Regions from separate parts of the Peribacillus frigoritolerans genome, predicted to be linked through region 1. Evidence: predicted binding sites of a transcription regulator. Region 1 holds the regulator's gene; each other region holds the start of a gene.
The links. The regulator LexA, encoded in region 1, represses DNA repair genes until DNA is damaged. The targets are predictions, from matches to a motif close to CGAACATATGTTCG.
Positions count from the first base shown of each region.

Region 2: a site for LexA is predicted at 2,941-2,954, ahead of uvrB (excinuclease ABC subunit UvrB). Genes of this name have one in related genera too.
Region 3: a site for LexA is predicted at 2,994-3,007, ahead of ABOA58_RS26085 (YolD-like family protein). Genes of this name have one in related genera too.

Region 1 is NZ_CP158190.1:2,071,013-2,076,372, reverse strand. Features, by position in the region: gene tkt (transketolase) at 1-1,068, opposite strand, end outside; gene ABOA58_RS10265 (DUF896 domain-containing protein) at 1,292-1,525, opposite strand; gene ABOA58_RS10260 (YneB family resolvase-like protein) at 1,591-2,247, opposite strand; gene yneA (cell division suppressor protein YneA) at 2,267-2,578, opposite strand; gene lexA (transcriptional repressor LexA) at 2,734-3,357, shown strand; gene ABOA58_RS10245 (glucosaminidase domain-containing protein) at 3,583-4,197, opposite strand; gene ABOA58_RS10240 (esterase/lipase family protein) at 4,915-5,360, opposite strand, start outside.
Region 2 is NZ_CP158190.1:5,219,338-5,224,697, reverse strand. Features, by position in the region: gene ABOA58_RS25875 (MMPL family transporter) at 1-579, opposite strand, end outside; gene ABOA58_RS25870 (catalase) at 864-2,447, shown strand; gene ABOA58_RS25865 (CsbA family protein) at 2,638-2,868, shown strand; gene uvrB (excinuclease ABC subunit UvrB) at 3,086-5,071, shown strand; gene uvrA (excinuclease ABC subunit UvrA) at 5,078-5,360, shown strand, end outside.
Region 3 is NZ_CP158190.1:5,261,827-5,267,186, forward strand. Features, by position in the region: gene ABOA58_RS26070 (hypothetical protein) at 1-499, shown strand, start outside; gene ABOA58_RS26075 (GNAT family N-acetyltransferase) at 693-1,151, shown strand; gene ABOA58_RS26080 (STAS domain-containing protein) at 1,392-2,210, opposite strand; gene ABOA58_RS26085 (YolD-like family protein) at 2,617-2,961, opposite strand; gene ABOA58_RS26090 (cupin domain-containing protein) at 3,069-3,650, opposite strand; gene ABOA58_RS26095 (hypothetical protein) at 4,040-4,210, opposite strand; gene ABOA58_RS26100 (peptidoglycan-binding protein) at 4,360-5,337, opposite strand.

The DNA of each region.
Region 1 (5,360 bases):
AGCTAATGTTTTACCTTCTTCATAGACCGGAATTTCCTGATCCCATTCAGCAGGCAGTTCACCTTTGATGGCCAGCTCCAATTGCTGTGCTAACTCAGGATGTGCTTCTTTGTAATTTTTGAACAATTCATTCCAAGCTTCTTCTTTTTGAGCGCCTGCATCAACAACAGCTTCATTGAAGTGTGAATACACTTCTTCCGGAACATGGAAGTCCTCTTCGAATGTCCATTTATATGCTTCTTTTGTCAATTTAAGCTCATCTGCACCAAGCGGTGCGCCGTGAACAGCGGATTTACCTGAACGGTTTGGTGAACCGTAACCAATAACCGTTTTCACTTCGATTAATGTTGGGCGTGCATCGTCGGTTTTCGCTTCTTCAATCGCTTTAGCAATTTCCTGAAGATCATTGCCATCCTCAACGCGTATATATTGCCATCCATAAGATTTGAACCGGTCTGCTACGCTTTCACTAAATGATTGACTTAAGTCGCCGTCAAGGGAAATATCATTAGAATCATATAAAACAACAAGTCTTCCGAGTTGTAGATGTCCAGCTAATGAAGCGGCTTCTGCAGAAACACCTTCCATTAAATCTCCATCTCCACAAATGCTATATGTATAATGATCGACCACATTATAAGAATCGCGGTTATAGCTTTCTGCCAAGTGACGTTCAGCCATTGCCATTCCGACTGCCATTGCGATACCTTGTCCAAGCGGCCCGGTAGTTGCATCTACACCAGCCGTATGTCCGAATTCAGGATGTCCTGGAGTTTTACTGCCCCATTGACGGAAGCTTTTCAAATCATCGATAGATAAGCCATAGCCCGATAAATGAAGAAGGCTGTATAACAGCATAGAACCATGTCCAGCTGAAAGAACAAAGCGATCTCTATTAAACCAATCTGGATTTTTCGGGTTATGGTTCATATATTCGGTCCATAGTTTATACGCCATCGGCGCTGCCCCCATTGGCATACCTGGATGGCCGGAATTAGCCTTTTCAATTGCATCAATTGATAATGTACGAATCGTATTGATAGAAAGTGCATCTAATTTATCTAACATATTGTAAAAACATCCCTTCCTGTAATGTACCTCTTTATATTATAGTGACAAGCATAATATCACAACTAAAATCACTATTTACTGCCTCAATATTAAAATTTTCTAGAAATAAGAGAAGCCCCCTATTTAGATTAAACTAAATAGGAGAATACATACATGCATGCACTCCCTTTTTACTCCTAAATGCTAATAGGATCCTCGTTCCATGAGAGGAATTCAAGCATTAATGTAAGTTTCTTTTTTCTTTTATATTTTTTATCTTTTGAGGAGTGACGTCATTACCTTCTGGATCAACGACTTTCACATGCTCCAACGTATCGGTCATGGACTTTCTGAATGTTTCCAAATACTCGCTTCTCAATTGGGTTTGCTCTTTCGCCTCAACTTCCGTCAAACCTTCAGTCTTTGCCTTTTTAGAAAGTTCATTAATACGGGTTATTTTTTCTTTTGATAACATAATTTCGCTCCTTCATAATCTCCGGATATTGTCATGGTATTAAAAAAAAAGCGAAATTACAAGTTCTAAGATTGACTTTCCTTTTTATTCAGTTGATGTTCGAGAAAACGCCTGTTCACAGTAGCCTTGGAAACATTGTATCCAAAGCCCCTTAAAGTGGCTGCGATTTCTGCAAATGTCAATCCATTGGCCCGAAGTTTAATAATTTCTTCAATAGGAATTTCCATACGGTCCCTTCCAGTGGAATTCCTTTGATTCTGAAGGTTTTTTTGAGGACGGTACCCTTTTTCAACGGCTCTTATCATCCCGCGCTTTATTTTAAGATTATGTAGTTTCCTTTGGTATTCTTCTACAATACCGACTATCTGGATGACCATGGCATCCGAATCCGATAACTCAAGCTCCCCGTCATGTGAGAGCGTATAAATTTTCACATCTTCTTTAAGGATGACATGGAAAAGGGCTATTTTGGCATTCCCTCTTCCCAGCCTTGTTTCATCCTGAATTAATAGTACTTCAGCTTCTTTAGTTTTAAATAGTTCGAGCATGTCAAAAATGCCATCCCGATTCAACTCATAACCACTTGCCTGCTCTTTTATTATGGAAATGACTTCAACATCCATCTTTTCTGCCAATTTGACTAATTCATCTTCCTGCCTTGCCAATGATGTTTCCTGTGACTCTTTTTCTGTGCTTACCCTACAATAGATTACCGCCTTCATAATACCCTACCTTCACTACTTACTGCTCACTGGCCAAATTCTGGACAAGTTCTTCCCCTTTAACCGGTATGACGATGACTTGACCAGGTTTAATTGAATCCGCCCTGACTCCATTATGCTCTTCTATCCAACCAATGAATTCTTTTTTTGTCAAATTTGCTTCTTCATATTCTTCGGCAATTCCCCATAGGGTATCACCCTCACTTACTTCTATAGAAAGGAAATCCTTTTTTGGATCATTGTTCAATGTACAAGAGAATAAAATTGAAAAGATGAATACTGATCCCGCTAATAGAATCGTATAAATATAATTTTTGTATAAATTTTTCATAAATATCCCTCCAAAGCGAATGTTCGTTCGTATGTTATGGTCAAATTATAATACGAACGTTTGTTTCAGTCAACAACAAAATTCGAACTTATGTTTGTATAGAGTTGGGGGCCATGCTATAATGTAGCAAAGAACATTGGGGAAGAGGTGCACAAATGACTAAACTATCAAAACGGCAGCAAGATATTCTTGATTTCATTAAAGAAGAGGTCCGCCAAAAAGGGTATCCACCTTCCGTACGGGAGATTGGCGAAGCAGTGGGACTTGCTTCAAGTTCAACAGTACACGGACATTTATCACGCCTGGAAAGCAAAGGCCTGATTAGACGTGACCCAACCAAGCCAAGGGCCATTGAAATAATGAATTTGGAGGAAGCGAACAATATTCCCAAAGTCAATGTCGTGAACGTGCCGTTACTTGGAAAAGTAACAGCGGGAATGCCGATAACGGCCATTGAGAACATAGAAGAATACTTTCCGCTTCCCGAAAGCATGGTTCCACATGATGACCATGTATTCATGCTGGAAATCATGGGTGAAAGTATGATCGAAGCAGGAATTCATGATGGGGATTATGTCATCGTGAAACAACAAAGCAATGCCAATAATGGAGATATCGTCGTGGCAATGACGGAAGATGATGAAGCCACTGTAAAACGATTCTTTAAGGAACCGGATTACATAAGGCTTCAGCCTGAGAACTCGAATATGGAACCAATTATTTTACGAGATGTTTCGATACTTGGAAAAGTAATAGGCTTATATAGACAAATACACTAAAAGCGCTAACAGCGCTTTTTTTGTTTGTTTAATTTATGTCCCGAATTCTCTCAATATGCATATGGAAGAGTAGATATTGATATATTTTTTAATAGAATCAGGTTTTCATGGGAATTTAAACATCCTTTATTACGGATGGAAGTTATACTATCGCCTAATATTTACTTTAGTAACAATCTGATTACAATAAAAAAGAGAGCTTTAACTACCGCTCCCAGTTAAAATTCACTTCACTCGTAATCTTTGGTTCACTTTAATGAGGTTAAGATCGACCAAGCCATTCCACTGTTGAATCTGCACTTGTGTAGAACCGTATGCTTTTGCAAGCGCAGAGACGGTATCCCCTTTTTGGACAATATGATAAACCTCTTCAATGCTTGCATCATATTTTGTTAAATCGCTTGTTTCGATAAGGTTCACCAGTTTTTCAATATATTTGGGATCCGAGGCGTACCCCGCATCGAATATTGCTTTGAGTGCTTTTCTGTAATCTTTTTCTCCAATGACAGCTGTATAAAGACTTCTATTCCATGAAGTCCCCTTTACATATAAATTGGCAAGATCTCGAAGACTTTCTTCCCAAGATGGGTATTTTCTGAATTTGTTCCATACTTGAACGGGCACACCATTGACATATTCCATTGTCTGAATAATGACAGACTCACCCTTGAATTCACCTTTTGTACCGAATATATTTTTTCCTTTGCTTGCTAATAAACTTGTCCCATATCCACTCTCCAAACAAGCTTGTGCAATGACAACAGAAGGTAATATTTTAAACTCCTGTTGAATTTTCTGGGCATAGGGAGCAATTTCCTTAATAAATGTTTCCTTGCTCATTAGAACCTCCCACGAATGGTCATTACTTTATTTTTCACTGTTTATCTTCATTCTTATCGTATTCTCATCTATGAAAAAGGTTACAGCTTGTCCTGCACAAAAGGTTCCGATGTCTGGCTAATTGTTTTAATTATAGATTTCTTACCTAGAAGTGGATCGCTCCGCGTATTATTTATCCACTTCCCTACCAAACAGGAAAAGCCGTCAATCCATATAATTAAATGGATTGACGGCTTTTTAAGTTGGACACTGAAAACCTTCAAAACTTGTTCATTTTCATTTTCATCAGTCATCGTCATCACTTGGTTTCAGGAATTTTCATGGGCTGGTTTTATGGCTAAGCAAACATTGGCAATTATGCTGCACTCAAAACTGGTATTTTGTCTTATAGAGAATCCTATAAAAAGACGGATTAAACCTATACAGGGTATCTCTCGCTGCAATTCAGCAATCTTTTTATTAAACACTAACACCCATGTTAACATCCCATTACACACATCCAAAAAACCCCTTCTCAATTGATCAATTTGTCGGGAAAAGTAAGTTATCCTTTATGTTTTTTACACTCCTGACTAGCCGAGCAGGCTTGGCATACAGTCGGCGGAAAGGAAGCGGATTTTCTGCAATCGACTGGATCTTTTTTAAAAGAAAAGACTGTAGGCAAACTTAGAATTTGTCTACAGTCTGATACATTCTCAAAGAAGAGACGGCATTTCACTATTTCTCAATATAGACCGAACGAATCAGCGTCCGGGTTCTTTCAGTACCATACACATTTTTTTCCTTGACATCTATTGTTACATTATAAACACCTGACTTAGGTACTTCTGGAAGGGTGCCAGTAAAATTTTCGGTATCCATTGCCTTAATTGAGCTTTTTTCACTAATTTCATTACCGGTTTCATCTATTAGATGAACCGAAAATGTTGTGCTGATTGGCCTTTTTTTATCATTCATTGGGTTCTTTATTAAAAATTTTGCATCTTTTTGCTTAACTTTACCTGCCATACTTAATGTAATGGGATTCTTTTCGTTAAATTGTGCTGTGAACAGGTAGGCGTCTTTTGGCGATTTAGTCTTCATTCGCACTTTCCAATCACCAATTTCAAGGTTGTTTCTATTGAATGAGTGGATGGTTGCACCATTAAAAAAGGAAGTTTCAT
Region 2 (5,360 bases), 2.4 Mb from region 1:
CGTTGCATCGACGGATATCCCTACAGGGCCTGTCACTCGAAGTGATAATTCATCTGAATCTGTCGGGACCTTGAATGGGTCCGATCCAATGCGTTCCGATACTGTTTCATTAATGCTTTCAAGATTTTTTTCAAGAATTTCAGTCTCGGTCTTTTCTTTAAAGAAAAGCGGCTGTACGAAAGTCGTTCCATCTTCAGAAACCGATCCTTGAAGAGCAGGCAACGGAATTTCATGAAGCGGCGGTAAAAAAGATTGCTGCGTCAATGGGTTATCTGACAGTTCCTTGGAAAGGTACTGGATTTCGGCCAAGTCGGCCTCTGTCAGTCCACCCTCCCGATGCCATGTAAGCAGGGCAGGTATTCCAGAGGAATTTGGAAACTCTTCTTTAATAAGTTCATCAGCCACGACGGAAGGTGAGTCTTCAGGCAAGTCAGCGGCATTATTTGCTGTTCGATCATTAACGGCAGGCAATGTGATGGTTAATCCGATTGCTGCAATTATCCATACAGCAATGACAACCCAACGACTGATTTTTCCCGTCATCATCCTGCCAAGTCTTCCTAATATTGATTCGTCCAATGAAGGCACCCCGCTTTTTGATTTTTTATCCTTAGTTCATTATAATGGTGTGCTGTTTACATATACAAAAATGGGTATGCTCACTCCATTTTTCTACTAAATGCTTCAAAGCTTTCTTATCATTATATGATTCAGACCAGTTGTTATTGGCAAGAAATATGCTCATCGATACATAGGGAAAAGTACTTTTTAACTAATTACAATTAAATTCGAAGATTGAGGAGTGAAATATAGGGAATAGGGGAAAGTATAGTAGTATTGTGGATTTTATTAACAGAGGAGGGATTTTTTTGTCTGATAAATCTAAAAAAACAAATGATGAATCGAAAGAAACATTAACGAACAGGCAAGGGCACCCGGTAACGAATAACCAGAGTATTAGAACTGTAGGGAACAGAGGACCTAGTACACTTGAGAACTATGATTTCCTGGAAAAAATCAGCCACTTCGATAGGGAGCGCATTCCTGAACGGGTCGTGCATGCCCGTGGTGCAGGTGCACATGGTTATTTTGTTCCGACCGGTAAAGCGGGGGACGAGCCTATTTCAAAATATACGAGAGCGAAGGTTTTTCAGGAAGAAGGTAAAAAAACCCCGGTATTCGTGAGATTCTCATCTGTTATTCATGGGGGGACGTCCCCGGAAACGTTACGTGATCCCAGGGGATTTGCCGTTAAATTTTATACGGAAGATGGCAACTGGGATCTTGTAGGCAATAACTTGAAAATTTTCTTCATCCGTGATGCCATGAAATTCCCGGATTTGATTCATGCCTTCAAACCGGATCCGGTCACGAATATTCAGGACGGCAGGAGGATTTTTGATTTTTGTGCGAGTTCGCCTGAAACATTCCATATGGTTACCTTTGTGTTTTCCCCATGGGGCATACCAGCTAACTACCGCATGATGCAGGGGTCAGGGGTCAATACTTATAAATGGGTGAATGAGGAAGGGAAAGCAGTGCTTGTCAAGTATCATTGGGAACCGAAACAAGGGATCAAGAACCTGACACAGCAAGAGGCCAATGAAATTCAAGCTACGAATTTCAATCATGCCACACAGGATCTATATGAAGCGATCGAACGCGGAGACTATCCTGAATGGGATCTCAACGTACAAATCATGAGTGATGATGATCATCCTGAGTTGGATTTTGATCCGCTGGATGATACGAAGATCTGGCCGAAAGATGAGTTCCCTTGGCTGCATGTCGGTACGATGGTATTGAATAAAAACCCTGAAGACTATTTCACTGAAGTCGAACAGGTTGCATTCGGCACAGGTGTACTAGTGGATGGGCTGGACTTTTCTGATGACAAGATGTTACAGGGACGTACATTCTCTTATTCCGATACACAACGTCACCGTGTTGGTGCGAATTATCTGCAATTGCCGATCAATGCTCCGAAGAAACGAACAGCCACGAATCAGACTGGCGGACAGATGCAATATGAAGTTGGCAGAGGCAGCCAAAGCCCCCACATCAACTACGAACCATCAACTGTCGGCGGCTTGAAAGAAGCTAAGCAGACGGGCAAGGAGTATACACCTATGGTGGAAGGGAAACTTGTTCGTGAGACAATCGATCGCCAAAACAATACGAAACAGGCCGGGGAAACATTCCGTGAATTCGAGGATTGGGAAAAGGACGATTTAATTTCCAATTTAGTGGCGGCATTGGCTCCTGCCGACAAGCGGATTCAGGAAAAAATGATAGCACTTGCCGAAGAGGCCGATGAAGAGTATGGCCGCAGATTGAAAGAGGGACTGGCCTCGGCTTCTGAACATACGGAATCTTCAAAACCACTTGGTGGGACGGATAACCCTGAGGACGCCGTTAGTAAAGGACATGAAGCGGATCCATATTGATTGGACTAAAAAAGAGGCAAACTTTCCTTTAAAGGGGTTTGCCTCTTTTTTTAATGGGCATAATTGATGGATGTGTGGAATGTTCTTCTGATGATGCCTTGAAAATCAAGTGGGAAATTGATTGGCAAAAAACTTGATAATCATTTAAACTGAAACTACTCTATTTTTCTCTTATAAAGGAGATGAAAAAATGATTAAATTTCTTTCTGCCCTTTTCCTTCCTTGTCTACTTGTCATGCTATTTTCAAGAGTCACCTATAACAATGTCGTGGGCCTTGTTTTAACTGTTGCCTTGATTACAGCTTCCGCATATAAAGGTTATACGCATACAAACTTATTGATCATCGTCGATGCCTTATCCCTGACAGTGGGATTTTGGTTATCAAAAAGAATGATGAAACGTACATCCAAGAGCGCCTGACACAAAAGGTGCTTTTTTTGTACCCAAACTTGTCATTCTCCTCAACACATCATGAAGCCATAAAACAAAAATAGAATGGATGTTCGCTTATTGCTGGTTTGTTTTAAGGCTATTGTGGTAGAATGTGTATATATGCTTTATCAAACCGGAATAAATAGAAGGGATATAGGCATGTCCCGTTTTCATATAAAAATATTTCAATAGGAGGCTATGCTTGGTGAAGGATAAGTTTGAGTTAGTCTCAAAATACTCTCCTCAAGGAGATCAGCCGGCAGCAATTGAAATGCTGGTCGAAGGGATTAAGGAAGGCAAGGAAATGCAGACGTTATTGGGGGCAACGGGGACAGGGAAAACGTTCACCGTTTCCAATGTGATTCAAAGAATCAATAAACCGACTCTTGTCATTGCCCACAATAAAACGTTGGCAGGGCAGCTTTATAGTGAGTTCAAAGAGTTCTTCCCTAATAATGCCGTTGAGTACTTCGTTAGCTATTATGATTACTACCAGCCAGAGGCTTATGTTCCATCCACGGATACATTCATCGAAAAAGATGCAAGCATCAATGATGAAATCGATAAACTGCGTCACTCGGCAACCTCGTCCTTGTTTGAAAGGAAAGATGTCATCATCATTGCCAGTGTTTCGTGCATATATGGACTCGGTTCTCCTGAAGAGTACCGGGAGATGGTCGTTTCCCTCCGAACAGGAATGGAGATAGACCGGAATGCCTTGCTGCACAGACTCGTGGATATTCAATATGAACGTAATGATATTGCTTTCCAACGGGGGACCTTCCGCGTTCGCGGCGACGTGGTCGAAATTTTCCCGGCCTCACGTGATGAACATTGCGTACGGGTAGAGTTTTTCGGGGATGAGATTGACCGTATTCGTGAAGTCGATGCCCTGACTGGCGAAATTACCGGTGAACGAGATCATATCGCCATTTTCCCGGCTTCCCACTTCGTAACCCGCGAAGAGAAAATGCGGATAGCCATTCAAAATATCGAAACGGAACTGGAAGAGCGATTGAAGGAATTAAGGGAAGATGAAAAACTCCTTGAAGCGCAGCGCTTGGAGCAGCGGACCCGTTATGATCTGGAAATGATGCGGGAAATGGGCTTTTGTTCAGGGATCGAGAACTATTCCCGCCATTTAACCCTTCGTCCCTCAGGTGCAACACCATACACTTTAATAGATTACTTTCCAGAGGACTTCCTATTGGTTGTGGATGAATCACACGTAACCCTTTCGCAGATCCGCGGAATGTTCAATGGAGATCAGGCGCGTAAGCAAGTGCTCGTCGATCATGGCTTCCGTCTGCCGTCTGCGAAAGATAACCGGCCGCTAAGGTTTGAAGAATTTGAAAAAAAGGTCCATCAATCCATATTCGTTTCGGCAACTCCGGGACCATATGAACTCGAACATACGCCAGAAATGGTTCAGCAGATCATCCGTCCTACCGGATTGCTGGATCCGACGGTGGAAGTGCGGCCGATTGAAGGGCAAATAGATGACCTGATCGGTGAAATACAGGAGCGCGTCAAAAAGAACGAGCGTGTGCTCATAACGACCTTGACGAAAAAGATGTCTGAGGATTTAACTGATTATTTAAAGGAAATCGGCATCAAGGTCCAATATCTTCATTCGGAAGTGAAGACCTTGGAAAGGATAGAAATCATCCGGGAACTTCGAATGGGCAAATATGATGTTCTTGTTGGGATAAATCTTTTAAGGGAAGGCCTCGATATTCCGGAAGTGTCGTTAGTGACCATTCTGGATGCCGATAAAGAAGGTTTCCTTCGCTCGGAACGTTCGCTTATTCAAACGATGGGCCGTGCAGCCCGTAATGCCAACGGCCACGTCATCATGTATGCAGACCGCATCACGAATTCGATGGAACTTGCCATCAATGAAACGAGGCGGCGCCGTGAAATTCAGGAAAATTATAATAAAGAGCATGGAATAATGCCTCAAACCATTCAAAAGGATATCCGCGACTCCATAAGGGCGACTCATGTAGCCGAAGAAGGCGAAGAGTATAAGGAAGATCTTGCACCAAGCCTTGCGAAGCTCCCTAAAAAAGAGCGTTTAAAAGTGATGGCAAGCATGGAAAAAGAAATGAAGGAAGCGGCAAAGGCACTGGACTTCGAGCGAGCTGCCGAGCTGCGTGATTTATTACTAGAGTTAAAAGCGGAAGGGTGACGAAACATGGCAATGGATAAAATTGTGATAAAAGGCGCCAGGGCCAACAATTTAAAGAATATTGATATCACGATACCGAGAGACAAACTTGTTGTGCTGACCGGATTATCCGGATCTGGGAAGTCTTCCTTGGCTTTTGATACGATTTATGCAGAAGGGCAAAGACGTTATGTAGAATCACTGTCCGCTTATGCTCGTCAATTCTTAGGCCAAGTGGATAAACCGGATGTCGATGCGATCGAAGGTTTGTCACCAGCCATTTCCATAGACCAGAAAACGACCAGTCGGA
Region 3 (5,360 bases), 2.4 Mb from region 1:
TATTATTTTCATTACATTTGGAGTTGTTCTTCTATTATCGGTATTTTTATTTAATCATACTTTCTCTCGCTCTTATCATCATATATTTACGAAAACAACAGATTTAAGTAAAGAAAACATTGAAGGGTTATTTTTAAATGATGATTTTTATAGTGAAGCAATCACAAAAAGGTATGGGAAGAAAACAGAACAAAGTAGGAATGTAACAAATTATGATTATTTTGAGTTAAAGAAAGGAATTGAAATAGCAGTAAGTGAAACAGGAAACATTACGAGATTTATTATAACTAACAGTAGTTTAGAGACTATAAAAGGAATAAAAATTGGTGACAAAAAGGAAGATGTAATAAAAGTATATGGAAAGAATTATTATTTTCGCTCGGAACAAGGAGTAGATATTATCGGTTATGTAGATAAAAAAAGCGATACATCCATAGAATTCTGGTTATTTGATGGTAAAGTTGATATTTATAAACTTGATAATAAATCAATGAAGTGAAAGTAATTTATCGGATTGCTATTTATTTTCCACTTTCGGTTGTAATAAATGTGAATAATTGTACTTAAAGTAACGGTGCAGGTTAGTTGAAGAAGGATTTATATCCGAAGTTAAAGAATAACTAATGAATTACAATACTTATTTTGTTAATGGTGTCAGGTTCGTTTAAGAAAAAATTAAAAGGAGAACAACTTTGATAAAAAAAATCGATATAACTAATCCTAAATTAGCTGAGGAAGTATTAAACATTCAATTACCTTCTTATATGGTAGAGGCAGAGTTAATTCATTTTTATGAAATACCGCCATTAAAAGATACAGTTGACACGTTACAACAATCCGGTGAAACTTTCTATGGGTATTACTTACATGAAGAGTTAAGTGGAGTCATTTCTATAAAAGTTGAAAAAGGTGTAATCGATATACATCGTCTAATGGTTCATCCAACACATTTTAGAAAAGGAATTTCCAAAATGTTATTAGAATTCATTGAAAACAATGAGGAAGATATTGAAACAATAATAGTATCAACGGGTTCTAAAAATACACCAGCAATAAATTTCTATGAAAAAAATGGTTTCTCAATTACAGGAGAAACAAATGTGACAGAACGTCTATCTGTAACTTCTTTTAAAAAGAAAATTAAATATTAAATAAAGTCTTATTAAGCTATTAGGTGCGTTAGCTGAAAATCGGAGCTGTCTTTAAGGCAGCTTTTTCTTATTGAACAAACGGGGCAGATTTGTGAAAGAAGAAAACGAATTGATTGGTGTTGAATTAAATACCTAACTATATTTTTTTATCGCTGAGAAGGAAGAAATATTTAGACAGTTGGTCAGAATGAATAAGAAAAAAGAGTCGGCAAAGCGACCCTCCTCTAAAGTTCTACGTGTTTAACTTGTTAAATATTTATTCAACGCTTGTTGTAAAGTTCCTAATGTTTGTGCTTTATCATGTAGTCTAATTCCTAAGCGTACCATATTTCTAACCACTTCAGCTCTTAACCCGGTAATCACAGTGGTACACCCCATTAATGAAGTGCCGTCAATAATCTTCATTAAATGATCAATTACTTCAGGCTCCATTTCCATAATTCCAGATAAGTCAATTATCAATGTTTGAATACGTAATTTACCAATCTCCACTAAAACTTTTTCCTCGAGAATATTCGTTCGGTATATATCAACTGAACCAATTAAAGGTAAAATACATATAGTGGGTGTTATTGGTATTATAGGCACCGAAAGGTTTTCAACCAATTCTTTTTGAGCCATTATCAATTTATCTTTGTATTGAGAATATGTGATAAAAAAAGTATTTAAAAACTTGTCTACTTGATTATTAATTTGTTTTTCTACCGAAAAAAATTCTTCAGTTATATTATTCGTTACCATGTTAAATTCTTGTAGGTTCCTCCACAATGTTCTTCGAATGGCTTGTATCCACTCTAATTTGAAATATAAAGGTATTTCGTGTGTCGCCCAAGCTATACCTTCTTTTTTAGCAAATGATTGAAGTTCTTTTTCTTCACCCTTAATAATGTATTGAACCAGCTTGTGGGCATTATTTATCAGGTCAATATTACCAATCGTTAAAATTTCTTCAATTTTGTCTTTCACATTAAATGCTTCGTTTAATAATGAACCTTCAAAATCCTCTTTATTTTCTTGGATGAATTCCAATAATTTATATGTATCTAGTGACTCCTTCATAATTTAATCCCCCTTTTTATATATACCAAAAGCACAATTACCCATTTAATTTAATTTCTAAACCCGTTTACACTATAATCTTCTAATTTAAAGGGAAAATGATATTTATGTTAATTAATATATTAAGATTTCTACGTAAACTAACGGGTGTGAGTCCATAGGGCACGAAATGAGGCTATTATATGAGTGGTCTCTTTTTTTATTTGTTCAGCGAATCCTAAAGAAAAAGGGGAAAAAAATATTCGGAAATATAAGTGATCCACCACAAATCCCTTACTGGATAAACATGAGGTGATTTATAATGAGGATATTGATATTACGGAGTTAGTTAAGAAGGTTAGTCCAAAAATATGAGGCCGTTATAAAACAAAAATAAGCCCCTACTCAAAGCGAGTAAGGGCTTTTATTAATCCTTAACGATTACACTAACGATATCACTAAATTGAATGTACTTAAAGGAACTATCTTTCTTTTGAATGCGTAACTCTTTCGTGACAGGATGAATGTACCCACAATAACCATGCAATTCTTTTGGATTTCCCTTATTATGCAATCTGAAACTTATCGGTAAATGATATTCCATAGCATAATGAATGTTGTTTTCAAATTCTTCAACCTGGTATTCATCAAGGACTGGCTGTTTATTTAAGAAATAATCAACCTCACCTATTTTTTTATTTAAGGCTTTATGTTCTGGCATAATCAATGCTGCTTGCCATTTAACAAGCCCTCTATCACGAATTGTACTCATCAGAAAGTTTCCTCCTCTACATCCATTATACACGAACGAATGTTCTTGTTGGAGTCAAAAAAAAATTCCTTCCCCGATTATGGAGAAGAGTATTTTTTAGGGATGATCTATTGCCACAACCGCTGCCCTTCTTCCGCAGCCAATGCATCTGCCTTGGTAACATGAACAGTACCAAATGGATGGTGAGGAGGTGCATATATCGAGTAAAGTTTTAGCGGAACATTACCTGTATTGGTTAAATTATGCCATGTGCCAGCAGGTATCATTATTGCATAATCATCATAGACGTTTTTTACAAAGTTTAAATTATCCTGTCTATTACCCATTTGAACAACCCCTTGACCTTGTTCAACACGTAAAAATTGGTCAACGTTAGGGTGAATTTCTAAACCTATATCTTCACCAACTTTAAGACTCATCAATGTAACTTGCAAATGTTTCCCTGTCCATAAAGCGGTACGGTAGGTAGTGTTTTGTTTCGTAGCCTCATTGATATTCACTACAAATGGTTTTGGTCCATAATCTTTTACCTCAATATTATTTCTTCCGTTTGATGATTGTAAAAAACCCAATTGGTTAGCATTATTAACACACCAATAATCATGATTTCTTACATAGTTATACATTGGTACATTAACATAATAAGGATTTTGATATTGATAAGGATGGATATAAGGAATATAGTACATTTTTCTCAACCCTTCACAATTAATAAAATTATCATATGCACTAATTAAGTGAATGTACTTGAAACACAGCTATAAATAAAAAATGCCCCTACTCAAAGCGAGTAAGGGCTTTTCAATTTATCGCATTCAAAAACAAGGTGTAAACTTATGGTATACATATTATTCTTTTGTATTCATTCTACATAACAAAAAACCCTCTTAATTAAGAGAAAGGTTTTTTTGATGGTGTTTAAAAAGGATTATTTAAAGTGTATTCATTTAATTAACTTTTATTCATCCAACACACAAAAAAAGCCTACTCACTAAGAGGAGGGCTTTGAAAGATGGAGGTAGAGCGTGGGGATAGTACCGTAATTTTATTTTCTCCGTTCTTTTTCTTAATATTCATCCTACAGGAACCAAGACTGTTGAACTTGTTGAAGTTGCTGTTGAGCTTGTTCAAGCTGTTGCTGTGCCTGTTGGAATTGTTGTGGATCTGCATTACCTTGAGCTGATTGAACAGCCTGTCGTGCTTGTTGAGCCGCATTGATAGCTTGCTGATATTGTCGTTTCTGTGTCATTTTACATGTCTCCTACACCATTTTTGCTAAAGGCTAAACATCTAGTAATTATTGTGGACAAAAAATTTGAGATTATTCATTGGATTCCCCCTTGCACATAAACATTTAACAAAAAATAGCCCTTACTCAATACGAATAAGGGCTTATTGCTATTCAGCAAACAATTTAGTGAAAGTGGCTTTTCCAGCCTTCTTATCCGCAGTTATCCTTTTAGCTTTTTGGAATTTAGATATTGCTGATTCTGTCCCTTTTCCGAAGTTTGAATCAAGTGATCCAAGGTTAAATCCTTCCAAATAAAGTGCAGCCTGTAGGATCCAAGTAAGATTGCCTTTTGCACCCTTTTGGACAGTAACAACGGCAGCCTTAGTTTTAGCCCCCCATATCCCATCCACAACAAGCTTTTTGTTGAATTGTTTATTAAGTTCCATTTGTAACGCTTTGATAAGTGCAGTTTGGATTTCCGGACCATTAATTCCGTCCACAACTATCTCTGCATCATAACGGCTGTTTAACGTTTTTTGAATGGATCTGATTGTTTCGTCCCCTTTTTTCTTAGATGGTTCCTTAGTTATCTCTGAAGCAACCTCAGTCTTTGGAGGAACAGTAACAATGGTTTCAGTTTCTGTTTTAAATTTCAATGAAAGACTTGGCCTTTTACCTGATTGCATCTGTGAATAGGATAATCCCCCCGTCATTTCCAAGTGAGGATAATCTTTAAAGCCGGACCAATCTCCACCCCATGTAAAACCTAATTCTTTACCAATAGCTGCAACTCGTCTCCATTTTGTATTAATAGTCCACAATGCTGTTTTTCCGTCATTACTTACAAGGAAATAGTCAATTGCTACACCAAAGTTATGGAAAGACTGTCCTGGCTTTGCGTTGGTCACCTTTGGTTTGGCAAGATTGCTATAATTTTTACCACGGTAGCTATAATATAGTCGACCTTGACCATATAGTGCAGCTTGTTCTTCCATTGAGCGATGGCCAGCGCTGATTTGAGCGTAAATACCTTCTTTATAGGCACGTTTAATCATTTCTAATGCCGAGGCTTTCACAATTGAGTGAATACCAGAACCCATATTTTTAATTGACCGATCTAATAAAGTTTGCAATGATACTGTCATTTCTCATCGTCTCCTTTTAATTT